Linked DNA regions of Microbulbifer sp. A4B17. The protein of the gene in region 1 interacts with the protein of each later gene in a pairwise test. Links are inferred from orthologs where the notes say so. Each region holds a gene or a part of one and is shown on either strand. Other genes may lie near its edges.

Evidence for each region.
Region 2: the proteins of ndk (region 1) and ung interact in binary tests that used the Escherichia coli proteins (3 or more experiments, as listed by UniProt). The link is inferred for Microbulbifer sp. A4B17 from one-to-one orthologs.

What each region holds. Positions count from the first base shown.
Region 1 is NZ_CP029064.1:1,041,842-1,049,812, reverse strand. The notes cover bases 5,051-7,971. They hold ndk (nucleoside-diphosphate kinase), read right to left. Parts: upstream 6,765-7,971; coding sequence 6,336-6,764; downstream 5,051-6,335. Other genes in these bases: hscA (Fe-S protein assembly chaperone HscA), read right to left, coding at 7,705-7,971; fdx (ISC system 2Fe-2S type ferredoxin), read right to left, coding at 7,276-7,614; iscX (Fe-S cluster assembly protein IscX), read right to left, coding at 7,057-7,251; rlmN (23S rRNA (adenine(2503)-C(2))-methyltransferase RlmN), read right to left, coding at 5,154-6,272. In the rest of the region: BTJ40_RS22125 (hypothetical protein), read right to left, coding at 1-125; BTJ40_RS04620 (cytochrome-c peroxidase), read right to left, coding at 173-2,110; BTJ40_RS04615 (cytochrome-c peroxidase), read right to left, coding at 2,708-4,606. UniProt on the Escherichia coli protein: Major role in the synthesis of nucleoside triphosphates other than ATP. The ATP gamma phosphate is transferred to the NDP beta phosphate via a ping-pong mechanism, using a phosphorylated active-site intermediate.
Region 2 is NZ_CP029064.1:3,532,577-3,537,495, reverse strand. The notes cover bases 1,638-4,568. They hold ung (uracil-DNA glycosylase), read left to right. Parts: upstream 1,638-2,707; coding sequence 2,708-3,430; downstream 3,431-4,568. Other genes in these bases: BTJ40_RS15540 (type I secretion system permease/ATPase), read left to right, coding at 4,362-4,568; BTJ40_RS22950 (hypothetical protein), read left to right, coding at 3,793-3,921; BTJ40_RS15550 (uracil-DNA glycosylase family protein), read left to right, coding at 2,115-2,705; BTJ40_RS15555 (hypothetical protein), read left to right, coding at 1,638-2,098. Also shown: BTJ40_RS15560 (esterase-like activity of phytase family protein), read left to right, coding at 1-891; more of BTJ40_RS15555, read left to right, coding at 1,163-1,637; more of BTJ40_RS15540, read left to right, coding at 4,569-4,919. UniProt on the Escherichia coli protein: Excises uracil residues from the DNA which can arise as a result of misincorporation of dUMP residues by DNA polymerase or due to deamination of cytosine.

The sequences.
Region 1 (7,971 bases):
AAATCTGTTTCCGCCTCAGCTGGCGCTTCCCAAAACCCTATACTGCCGGAAAGCCTTGCCAGTTGCAGCCCTAAAACCCAATCAATTCCATTTACTGATGACTTTGTCAGGTATTGCCATTCCACCAGTACCTCGGTACTGGTGGAAAAAGTAAAAGAAATGCAGCAAACATTTAGAGTTGATTACCCTCCTGGTCTTGCGCATCCAGCTGCATGCCGTCGGGGCCACTATCACGAGGTGGAATCAACGACTGGACCGCGTTGGAACTGGTATTTGCGGCATCTGGATCGGTTAGGGCCTCGAGAAATGCCACCAGTAAATCAACTTCGTCATCGTCCAGGTTGACAGCACCATCGCCATTTTCAGCCAGCAGCGCCTCTGTGAGGGCTTGACCATTAGGGGCAACTTTTGCCGCACACTCACCCACTTCAGCAAATTGATCCAGATCGCACATTTCGCTGTTTGTGAAGTACTGTGAGACGGAGTCGGCTCGGCCGGTATAGTGCTCAACGTTTCTCTTCAGAGAACCGAATTGGCCAGCGTGCCCCCAGGGACCGGTAAGCGCGACATTGAGCAGGGTGGGAGTGCGGAAACTGCCGCTACCGTTACCACCTAGATCGGCACCATTGCCACTCTCATCCTTACCAATACCTATCTGTGGATAACTGACCGCCCTTAAGCCCTGATTGGAGAAGAAGGCACCTGAGTGGCAATTAGTACACCCTGAATTGCGTGTCAGAAAGGTTATTGCACCGCGTTTTTCATCATTATCGAGGGCTGTGAGATCACCATCAACATAATCAAAGAAAGGGTTGTCGATGAAAATCTGCACCGCCTCATAGGAGGCGATTGCCTCGGCAATTCTGCTGAAATTAATTGCTGAATCGCCAAAGGCCGCTGTGAACATCGCACCCCAAGAGTCCTGGCTCAATTTCGTAGCGAGAATATCCTCGCGGTAATCGGTAAAGCCATCATCGCTGGTGTCGTCGTAGCCAAACTGAGTGATATCCCCCATCTCTGCAGCCTCAGTGACCGGGAAATGGGCCTGGGCCATCATCAGTGCCAGGGTTCCAGTACCCACTGCTGCCTCAGTATTGCGAGTAACATCCCGGGAGTCTGTTCTAAGCCCCCCATTACCATTTATGGCAACGCGGTTATCCCAAAATAAGCCGCTATCCCAAAGTGCAACGTTACAAATCGGTTGGGCATTACGCGGTACCAGCGGCACTTCATTCTGACCGTCAGAGCGACCGGGGCCCACTAGATCAGCATCGACAGGATCGACACCAATCGGCATGGATAAATCATCCCCACCGCAGCCTATTGCCGGGTGGTGGCAAGAGGAACAGGATACATCGCTATCGGCACTCAAGCTTTTGTTATGAAACAGGCGCATACCCAACTCCACCATGGCAGGGTCCTGCTCACTTCTCACCCGGGCCGCAAATGCGCGCATATCTTCCAACTGCTCAGCCATACCAACATCTTCCAAAACTGCCTGCAAGCAGCTGTCGAGGCTGCCATCAGCAATATTTACGGCTGAACGTGCATTTTGACATTCGTCGAAATCAGAAGTCCGGTTATCAGCACCGTCTGCATCTGAGCCATTACTGAGTCCATCATTAGTGTTATTCACTAATGTTCTGGCTGTGACGCTGGCTGTTTCGTCCTCGCTGTCGACATCGCCGGTAGTTACCGAATAGGTGTACTCGGTATCCACCGAGAGACCTTCATCGACATAGTACCCCTCAGCGGTCTCCGCAACTCTCACATTATCCCGGTAGATTACATAGGTCGCACCAGTACTCTCCCAGGAAAGGCCGATGCTGGTGCCGGAAAATGCATTGCCAATCAATTCAGCAGGAACGATCCCCTGCCCTGAATCGGTGCCATCATCACTATCGTTATCAGAATCACTGCTACCATCATCATCGGAATCATCGCCAGAATCTCCGCCGCTTCCAGTATCTGTAGTCTCTGTGGATGAATCACTATCGCTGCTGGAGGAACCACCTCCTCCACAGCCCACCATCACAAGAAATAAAGGTAGGACCAACAGCTTTACCAGCGCAGTCGGCGATAGTGTTAATTGATTTTTATCAGCGTTCATAGTTCTTGACCTGCCCGTCAATGACCTTTTCTTATCCCGGGTTCTGGACAGCAAATACAGACCTAAGTGCCAGTACTGACGCCAAAGGGTAAGGAAACACTTACTGAGTAATTGCAAATAAAACCGCAAATTAAAGTTCACTTAAATTGAGACAAGGTAACTTCCGCCTTGCCACAGGCACAGACAAGTCCCTTAAGTGAATAATAGCTAGGCCTACTGTATCGACTTAAAGGAGGAAGAACTGCTAAGAAAGTCGCAATAGAGCATTACATACGCTCTTACAACCGAGGCTTTAATAAAAACTAATAACCACATCACTTGTTCAAGCAAGCACACAAATTAAATATTTAAATTTGGCTCTTCGCGACCGTTAGTCCCATCAACTATTTCTACCGATGTTTTACAAAGATGGAAAGTGAGAAGAGCCTGAAGCAGAAACAAACTGTATTCAAAAAATATATAACAGGCAAAAAAGCTGTTCATAATTTCTAGCAGCTTTGAAAGTAGTAGTTGACAGCTGGCCGGTTATTTCAACTTATGTCCACAATAAAACGCAGCCAACATGTTTATCCCCCAAGTGAGTCAGCGCTCCGTGTACTATAGACTTCTGCCAGCCCCGTCTCTTGCATCCAGCTGCATCCCATCGGGACCACCATCGCGGGGTGGAATCAGGGACTGGATTGCATTTGAATTGATATTCGCTGCATCCGGATCGGTGAGGGCCTCAAGAAATGCTGCCAAAAGTTCGGTTTCATCTTCATCTATAGGAAGAGATGCGTCGCCATCTATCGCCAGTATTGCCTCGGTTAATTCCAGGCCGTTGGGAGCAACTTTCGCCGCACAGTCATCGAGTTCATCAAACTGATCCAGGTCGCACATTTCACTGTTGGCGAAATACCGGGACACCGAATCCGCTTGGCCGGCATAATGCTCGATATTTCTTTCCAGGGAACCAAACTGCCCAGCATGCCCCCAGGGTCCAGTTATCCCCACATTGAGCAGAGTTGGAACACGGAACCCCCCCAGGACAGCGCCTCCCCAATCAGCACCACTACCACTTTCATCTTTGCCGACACCAATCTGGGGATAGTTGACAACTCTTAACCCCTGGTTAGTAAAGAAGGCACCCGAGTGGCATATGCTACAGCCAGAACCGGGGGTAAAATAGGTGATTGCTCCACGCTTCTGGTCATTATCCAAAGCGTTCAGCTCTCCGTCGACATAGTCAAAGAAGGGGTTGTCGATAAAAATATAGACCGCCTCATAGGCAGCAATCGCCTGTGCAATCCTGCTGAAGTCGATATCGGAGTCGCCATAAGCATCAGTAAATAAGGGGCCCCAGGATTCCTGGTTGAGCTTTGTTACGAGATACTCCTCGCGGTAATTGGTAAGCCCGTCATCACTACTTTCGTCGTAACCAAATTCGGAAATATCTCCCATCTCAGCGGCATCCGTTACGGGAAAATGCGCCTGGGCCATCATAAGAGCCAGAGTCCCCGTGCCTACTGCCGCTTCGGTATTATTGGTTACATCCCTTGAGTCAGTTCTAAGACCCCCGTCGCTGGTAAGGCTAACTCGGTTATCCCAGAAGAGCCCATTATCCCAGAGCCCAACGTTACAGATAGGCTGGGCATTGCGCGCCACCAGCGGCACTTCGTTCTCACCATCGGATCGCCCTGGGCCCAGCGTGTCGGGGGCAACAGCGTTAACGCCGATGGGCATAGAGAGATCGTCACCAGCGCAGCCTATTGCTGGATGGTGGCAAGAGGAGCAGGAAGTATCGCCGTTGGCACTGAGGCTCTTACTGTGAAATAAACGCATTCCCAGCTCAACCATCGCTGGGTCTTGCTCACTCCTTACCCTGGCAGCAAAAGCGCGCATATCCTCTAACTGCTCCGCCATTCCCACCTCATCCAGTACCGCCTGCAAGCAGCTATCGAGGCTATCATCGGCAACGTCTATCGCAGTACGCGCATTTTGGCACTCTTCAAAATCAACGATCCGCTTATCAATAGTATCGGCATCAGCACCATTGCTAAGGCCATCATTAGTGTTATTAACCAGTGTCTTTGTAACAACACTGTCAGTTCCACTACCAATATCCCCCACACCGACCCAATAGGTATATTCTGTATTTATTGATAAATCCTCATCGACATAAAAGTTATCGGTAGTTTCAGCGATTGCTTCTCCATCACGATAGATAGTGTAAGTCTCTTCAGAGTCCTCCCAGGAAAGCCCGATACTGGTGCCGGAGAAGGGGTTTGCGATCAACTCAGCAACGACAGTACCCTGCTCTGAATCCGAGCTGGAATCATCACCTGCATCGGAGCTATCCCCGGAACTGGAACCACTACCAGTTTCGGTAGTTGACCCATCACCACTACTGGAGGAACTGCCGCCGCCACAACCAGCAAGCAAAAGAAATATGGATATGACCATAAGCTTTGCCAGTACTGACGGCGATAGAGTAAATTGCTTTTTTTTATCGTTCATAAATATTGAACTGTCCCTTCAATAATTTTTTTATTCCAGATCCCAAGAAATAAATGAATTATCAATTACTTCGGCAATACGCAGAGGCACTAATGTCTCTATATATCGTTATTCGGGAACTTGGGCCTGAGTCCACTGAAATTTGTTCCAGATCAAAAAAGTGACTGGAAGGCATGCTCTAGCAACATGGTGCTTTTATTAACAGTGGAAATGCAGGTGCGGCTACTGCATCACTTCAGTGCCACAATACCTGCTGAAGGTGTTGCACCAGCGGATACCCACTGTACTCGCCATTGGGATATTGCAAGCCAATTGCAAATAAGAAAAATAAGATCGTTTTAGTTTAACGGTATGCATATATCTAACACTCCCATCCAGGGTAAAGTTTCCTAGAGCGTTAAACGTTAGACAGGGCAATTCCGTTGACAGGGAAAAATAAAAAAGAAATGAACGTTCAGGCCGTACAATAATTTATACAAGAAAAGACAAGACCTGAACCTGTTTGGCTGCCAGAAAATTGACAACCAGTTTCACAAATTATTAGCGATTAGTTCATCATCCTGACAGGGCGTTCCGCATTGCGGTAACGCTCAGAACGGCGGGTGCGGTCGTTAACACTGCCTGCCAGCTGACCACAGGCCGCATCAATATCATCGCCGCGCGTAGTGCGCACGGTTACGGTATACCCTTTGTCGAGCAAAATCTGCTGGAAACGGCGCAAGGCGTTGTTGCTCACTCGCTGGTAGTCAGACAGCTCAAACGGGTTAAAAGGGATCAGGTTAATTTTCACCGGAATATCTTTTAACAGTTCTGCCAGTTGCTCAGCGTGCTCCGGGCGATCATTTACCTCGCGCATCAGCGTGTATTCAATGGTCATTTTACGGTGCGTATCCGGCATGCGCTCAATATAGCGCTTGGCAGAATCCAACAGCACTGCAATTGGGTATTTCTTATTGATCGGCACCAGCTCGTTGCGCAATTCATCGTTGGGCGCATGCAGGGAAATCGCCAGGCTCACATCGGTAACATCGGCGAGGCGGTCCAGTGCGGGCACTACACCGGAGGTCGACAGGGTGACGCGGCGCTTGGAAATGCCGTAGGCGTTGTCTTCCATCATCAGGTTCATGGAATCGACCACATTGTCGAAATTGAGCAGCGGCTCACCCATGCCCATCATTACCACGTTGGTAACCTTGCGTGGTCCTTTCGGGTCCAATTGACCGAAAGATTTACAGGCAATCCAGACCTGCCCGATAATTTCTGCCGCCGTTAAATCGCGGTTAAAGCCCTGCTTGCCAGTTGCACAAAAGCTGCAATCCAGGGAACAGCCCACCTGGGAGGAGACACACAGGGTGCCGCGATCACCATCGGGGATATAGACAGTCTCGATAGCATTGCCACCGGAGACTTTAATTAACCATTTCCGTGTGCCATCGGCGGAATCCCACTGATTCAATACTTCCGGGGCACGGACTTCGGCCACTTCCGCCAGCTTTTGACGCAGGGCCTTGCTGACATTGGTCATCTCTGCAAAGTCATCAACCCCGTTCTGGTGAATCCACTTTAAAACCTGAACAGCGCGGAAGCGCTTCTCGCCCAATGATTCAAAAAAGGCGGCCAGCTTTTCTACTGAAAGGCCGAGCAGGTTGGTTTTCTCTGTGGTCATTCATTTCACCTCGGGGGAAGAATTGCACCGGTCCAGACAGACCGGTGCGACTTGTGGCGCGGATTAAGCGCGCGCGCAGATTTCGTCGTCGGCGAAGAAGTAGCTTACTTCGCGAGCAGCGGACTCTGCGGAGTCGGAGCCGTGTACAGCGTTGGCGTCGATGCTGTCAGCGAAGTCAGCACGGATGGTGCCAGCAGCAGCTTCTTTAGGGTTGGTAGCACCCATCAGGTCGCGGTTTGCCAGGATAGCGTTCTCACCTTCCAGAACCTGTACAACAACTGGACCGGAAGTCATGAAGTCAACCAGGTCTTTGAAGAAAGGACGCTCTTTGTGCTCAGCGTAGAAACCTTCAGCTTTTTCGCGGGACAGTTGAACCATCTTCATGGCAACAATGCTCAGGCCAGCTTTCTCAAAACGGCTCTCGATTTCACCGATTACATTCTTGGCTACTGCGTCCGGCTTGATGATGGAAAGGGTACGCTCCAGGGCCATGGTTATCTCCAAATTGATTTTTTGTAACTTAACTTAGGAGTCTCTGAACAACTCTGTAAGCCCCACAGGGCGGGCCTTGAAGGCCCGCAGAGGTGTTGCGGAATTGTTGCGGAGTTGTTCAGAGGCTCCGTACATAAAGAAAGAGCAACCTGCTCAGTTGCTCTTCCCTGATATTCCTTTCATACCCACCGGGGGTACTCAATTTTTGATCACCGCATTTCGCGGCCGGCGGATTATACGGGGTATTGATCGACTTTTGTACTCTCTTGCCAATACTGCCCCCAAAGGCCGGTTACTCCTGCTCTTCGATCCAGGCAGCCTGGATCGCCTCGAGGATTTTCTCTCCGCAGCGCTCAGGGTCGTCATCAAATCCGGGCAGCGCCATCACCCAGTTGCGCAGGTCGACAAAGTTGACCGTCAGAGGGTCCACATCCTCGTGAGCTTCGCTCAGCTCTATGGCAATATCGTGAATATCAGTCCACTTCATGATTCAGCTTCCTCAGCGTGCAGGTCAGTGCTTTTCCGACACCTGGTTGATGGTGTACTTGGGAATCTCGACCACTAGGTCTTCATCTTCCACAATCGCCTGGCAGGACAGGCGAGACTCCGGCTCCAAGCCCCAGGCTTTATCCAGCAGGTCCTCTTCAAGCTCGTCCGGCTCTTCCAGGGAATCGAAGCCCTCGCGCACAATGACGTGGCAGGTGGTACAGGCACAGGCTTTTTCACAGGCGTGCTCAATTTCGATATCGTTGGCCAGGGCCGCGTCGATCACGCTGACACCGCTCTCCGCTTCCACCACTTTGCCCTCGGGGCACATTTCCGGATGGGGTAAAAATACTATCTTCGGCATGGGGTACTGAACCTCTGTGGTCTCAATCCGACGGGGAGAAAGTAACGACTCCCCGGCCGCCGGCAGCGCAGGATCTGCGCCTGGTCATGGTTATTTATCAAATTCGTCCAAGCTATGGCCCTGCATAGCGCGCTTGATAGAGGCGTCCATACGCTTTGCAGCAAAGGGCTCAGACAACTTATTCAAAGCTTCGATACGTCGACGAATTTCCTCTGCGTCGCCGCCGTTATGGGCCAGGCGCAAAGCTTCCATCGCGTGCTCAAGCTCATTTAACTCACCTTCGTCCAGCAGCTGGGCGCCGTTCTCACGCAGGGCCACCAACATGCTTTCCAGGGTCCTCTCCGCTTCCACCTGAGC
Region 2 (4,919 bases), 2.5 Mb from region 1 along the record:
GAAATTACCCCGGCTAGGCTGCTGGCCAGCTATTGGGTGAATAGTAGTGCAGGTCTGGATATTTCTGGCTTAAGTTTTTGCTCTGGGGGCCTGTTGGCAGTCTCCGACAAGAACTCTGAAGAGATCTATACGCTTGAATTTCGCGATGGAAGTGCCGACCTGGAATCACATCTTCGCTTAAGCGGCCTTGGGATACCGGAGCAGGATGAGCCAGTCAGTGCCTGGGAGGGCTTCAAGGAGTTGTTCCGCCCGGCAGAAGATCTGGACTTTGAAGGTGTTACCTGTAGCGATGGCCAGGTCTATCTGGTCAGTGAGCATTACAACCGCATTGCCATCGTAGATAACGAGGGAAATGCGCGCTGGCAGGAGCATAGCTGGTCGGCGTTAGCCAGGTCCCACGGGTTCCTGCAGAAGACCAATGCTTCCAGCGAGGGGTTGGTTAAAGCTGACGATACCTTTTGGGTAGCCATGGAGCGCGAGCCTCGTGGTTTGTTGAGGCTTAATGCTGATGGCGGGGCCAGCACGCTGACTCTGCCTCAAGTGGATGGCCTGGACTTTGCCGGCCGTTCAGAGGACTTGGCGGGATTGGATTACTACGATGGCGCACTCTTTACCTTGGAGCGCAACGCCCACGCCGTATGCCGCAGGGCGCTGCCCAGCCTGGAAGCGGAGTGGTGCCTGGATTATCGCTCCTTGGAGGAATCGCCAGAGCGGGTCTATGAAGAAACCCGTTATGGCAAAGGCGAGGGGCTCGCTGTAGGAGAGCAGGGTATTTTTGTAGTGCTCGACAACAATAATGTTGGCCGCGCCCAGGCGCCTGATGATAAACGGGCGCTGCTGTTGCACCTGGCAATGCCAGAAGAGGCGGTTAATAAGCAATATAAGCAATAGCTGTTTCTGTTTGGCGCCGGGCTTTCTGTAAGTCGGCGCCACTCCCATTTCTTCATACTTCTCCAGCCCCATATATCTTCTCGCCCAACCTTTTAAATTTCTTTCCGGCTGTCAGCGCTAAAATTGTTCATAGGGATTGGTGTAACTATTATTTTTACTTGGGTTATTGGCATCTCTTGCTTTGGTAGTGGGTTCTTAGGAGGCAGCAGGCGAATTGGAGGTTGGGAACTTCCCTGCTATTTAATCTTTATGTCGATTAAATGGGATGATCGTGATTAAGCGTATTTGTTTAAGTGTCGCGTTTGTGCTGTTGTCATCTCTGGGGTCGGCAGCTGAAATAATTCCTGCCAAGAAAATAGCTCATTACTGGGTAGACGACAGCGCCGGGTTAAGTATATCTGGACTGAGTTTTTGCGATGGTAAAATGCTCTCTGTTTCCGATAAACAGTCCAGGGAAATTTATCAGATAGTGTTAGATGATAGGTTTGCAGCGTTAGAAATCTATTTAACGCTTGCCGGACTCAGGGTTCCCAAAAAGGATAGGCCGACTAATTTTTGGTATTTTCTACTGGATCTTACCCGTCCAGCTGCAGCAATGGACTTTGAAGCTATCACCTGTGATGACAATGCTTTTTATTTACTGAGCGAGCGTTACAACCGTATTGCTGAAATTAATAAGGAAGGCAAGGGACACTGGTTGGAAAATATGTGGTCGTCCACAGCTAAGGCTCAAGGCTATATGCAGGGTTACAACCTTTCTGGGGTAGGCTTGCAGAAAGTGGGTGATGACTTTTGGATGGCTATCGAGCGTGATCCTCGGGCTCTGGTCAAACTTGGGCCCAAGGGTAGTGTGCAGATTTTCACACCGCCACCCGTGGAAGGGTTGAACTTTCGCGACGAATCCGAAAATATGGCTGGACTTGCTTATTATGACGGTGCACTTTGGACTCTGGAGCCCAATGCTTATGCGGTTTGCCGCAGAGAGCTCCCCAGTTTGAAAGCCCAATGGTGCCTGGATTATTGGGAACATGAGAATTCTTCCGAGCTTGGCTATGAGGTATCCCGGACAGGGGGTAAGGGAGACGGCTTGGCCATTGGAGAGCAGGGAATTTTTATCGTGTTTGATAATGATAATATAAGCCGTATCCACGACCCCCAGGATCGCCGTGCGCTTCTGTTACATTTGGCCTTTCCAGAAGGTACGTAATAAGGGTAGATAATAGGTGGTAGTTGAGAAGTTACCGGCACTGCTGGAGGAAATACGGGCTTGTCGCCTCTGTGAAGAGCAGCTTCCTCTGGGGCCGAACCCAGTCTTGAGGGCCGCAGCGTCTGCACGCTTACTGATCGTCGGCCAAGCCCCGGGCACCAAGGTCCACGCGACCAGTATCCCCTGGAATGACCCCTCAGGAGATCGCCTCCGAGATTGGCTGGCGATCGACAGGGACACCTTTTACGACGAGTCCCGGATTGCCATTATTCCCATGGGTTTCTGTTACCCAGGGCGCGGCAAGGGCGGTGACTTGCCGCCGCGACCCGAATGTGCGGCCACCTGGCATCAGCGCTTGATGGATCAGCTGCCCAACTTGCAACTGTCGCTGTTGGTGGGACAATATGCTCAGCGTCATTACCTCCCGCACTGGTATGGCAGCATTACCGAGAATGTTCGCCATTACCGCGATGCTCTGCCTGCGGGATATTTTCCCTTACCGCACCCCAGCCCGCGCAACACCCTGTGGTTGCGTCGCAGGCCCTGGTTTGAGGAAGAGGTTGTGCCCGAGTTACAACATCATGTTAAAAAGATATTGAAGGTTTAAGAATGCCGGTTCCGGACAAGATAAAGATCCACCCCTCTTGGTACGATGTTTTGGGCGGGGAGTTTGACCAACCCTATATGGCCCAATTGCGTCAGTTTTTAAAGGGGGAGAAGGCCGCCGGCAAGAAGATCTACCCGGCCGGTGGCCAGATCTTTAATGCCTTTAACTCCACACCTTTTGATCAGGTAAAAGTCGTTATCCTGGGCCAGGACCCTTACCATGGCGTTGGCCAGGCCCATGGCCTGTGCTTTTCCGTGATGCCCGGAGTGCGCATTCCCCCATCACTGCAAAATATTTATAAAGAACTGCACTCCGATATGGGTGTTCCCCCAGCGCATCACGGCTGCCTGCAGCCCTGGGCAGAGCAGGGCGTCCTGCTGCTGAATGCCACTCTTACTGTTGAGGACAGCAAGGCCGGTGCCCATCAGGGGCAGGGTTGGGAGCAATTTACGGATGCGGCGATTCACAAGCTAGCGGAACAGCGTGAAGGGCTAGTCTTTGTTCTTTGGGGGAGCTATGCCCAAAAGAAGGGGGGCTTTATCGACCGCAATAAGCATTTGGTATTGCGTGCTCCACATCCCTCCCCTCTATCTGCGCACCGGGGTTTCTTTGGTACCCGTCCTTTTTCCCAGGCGAATCACTGGTTGCAGCAGCGTGGCGAGAAGCCTATTGAATGGGCTTTGCCAGAGGCGGGTCAATTGAAGAGAGTTGCGGTAGAGCTTTAGAAGTTCCGGTACATACTCTTCTTCAAAATGTTTCCGCTTATCTGATACTTGACAAGGTTATTATTACGACCTTGTCATTTCTTGACTTCTGCCTTCTCTTTTTACTTTACTATTTAGACCTATCTGCTGTATATAATATAACCACTTTCGTATTATATAAATAAAGAAATTTTCGAATATAAAGACTGGATAAATTAGCTTGGTTGATGAAAATATAATACAGTTTTTTCATCATAGAATGTTTATATTAACTTAAAAATTATTTAGCAGAACCCTTGCAGCTTTTTAATAAAAGTAGTGAGTAATCCTCAGATAGTTCGTCAGTAAACACTATATACTTTTTATTAAGGGTGGAGAAATTTATGCAAATTATGGCTAAGAAGCAATTGAGCGGGATTTGTAGTAAGAGGTTTTGTGGAGGCAGTATTGAGGAAATAGCAGGGCTTAATAAGAAGTATGGAATCAACATGAATGAAAAGAATGGTTCATAGTATAAGTTTACTAAGGAAAAGATTCCGAAGCATTGCATCAGTAGTATTAGTTTAATAGGGTGGGGTTTAAATATTTTTCGGGATATAACTAAAAAGGCTTAAAGTATGAATTGTAAAACCTATTAAAATTTAAGTCCTACCTGAATTTGCTTTCATTTTTCAAATAAGAGGACATGACTTCCTTATATCGATAAGGAGTTTATTCCATGTTTAAAATTTGATCTGCCAGTACATATACATAACATGAAAACTTTGCTTTTATCGTATTTAGTTGCCACTAATGAGGGCTGGTTCACAAAAGAAGCGTTTGCTTTCATAGTTGGTACACATTTCAAGCTGTTTTATTTCTTTCTTTATTTACTGGAAGAGTATTTTTTCCTAGTCTCGCAATTCACCTGTTCTAATTAGGTGAAACAGGAATGTTGTATTAGGGAGTAAGTGTGGAAGTTGTAGTTGAGAGGGAAAGCTGTCTCTCTTGTCTTTCTGTTGTTGCAAGATTTAATCAGCTTGCAGTTAATCCTGAGAAGCTCCAGCGAGAGTTCCCTGTTGGAAACCTGGAAGCTCATGATGTTATAAAAGCCGCTGCCTTTCTCGGCCTTAAAGCTAAGAGTCACCGATACCCTTGTGAAAAATTGGAAAGCTTGCCGTTTCCTGTGATGCTAGTGGATTCAGCAGGGACCTGTACGATCCTGGCCGGTATACGGGATGGCAAGGCGCTACTACAAAAAGTTGGGCAGAAAAGTCCGATTATGATATCGGAGGAAGAGCTTCCTTTTGATGAGAATAAGCGGCTTTTGATATTCTTATTCCGTAAAAAGGGAATTTTATCATCTGTAGAGCGAAAATTTGATATATCCTGGTTTATCCCCTCCATTCTTAAATATAAGAAACTACTAGGCCAGGTATTACTCGCGTCATTCTTTATTCAGTTATTTGCACTGATCACGCCGCTATTTTTCCAGGTGGTTGTGGACAAGGTGCTTGTTCATCAAGGCCTG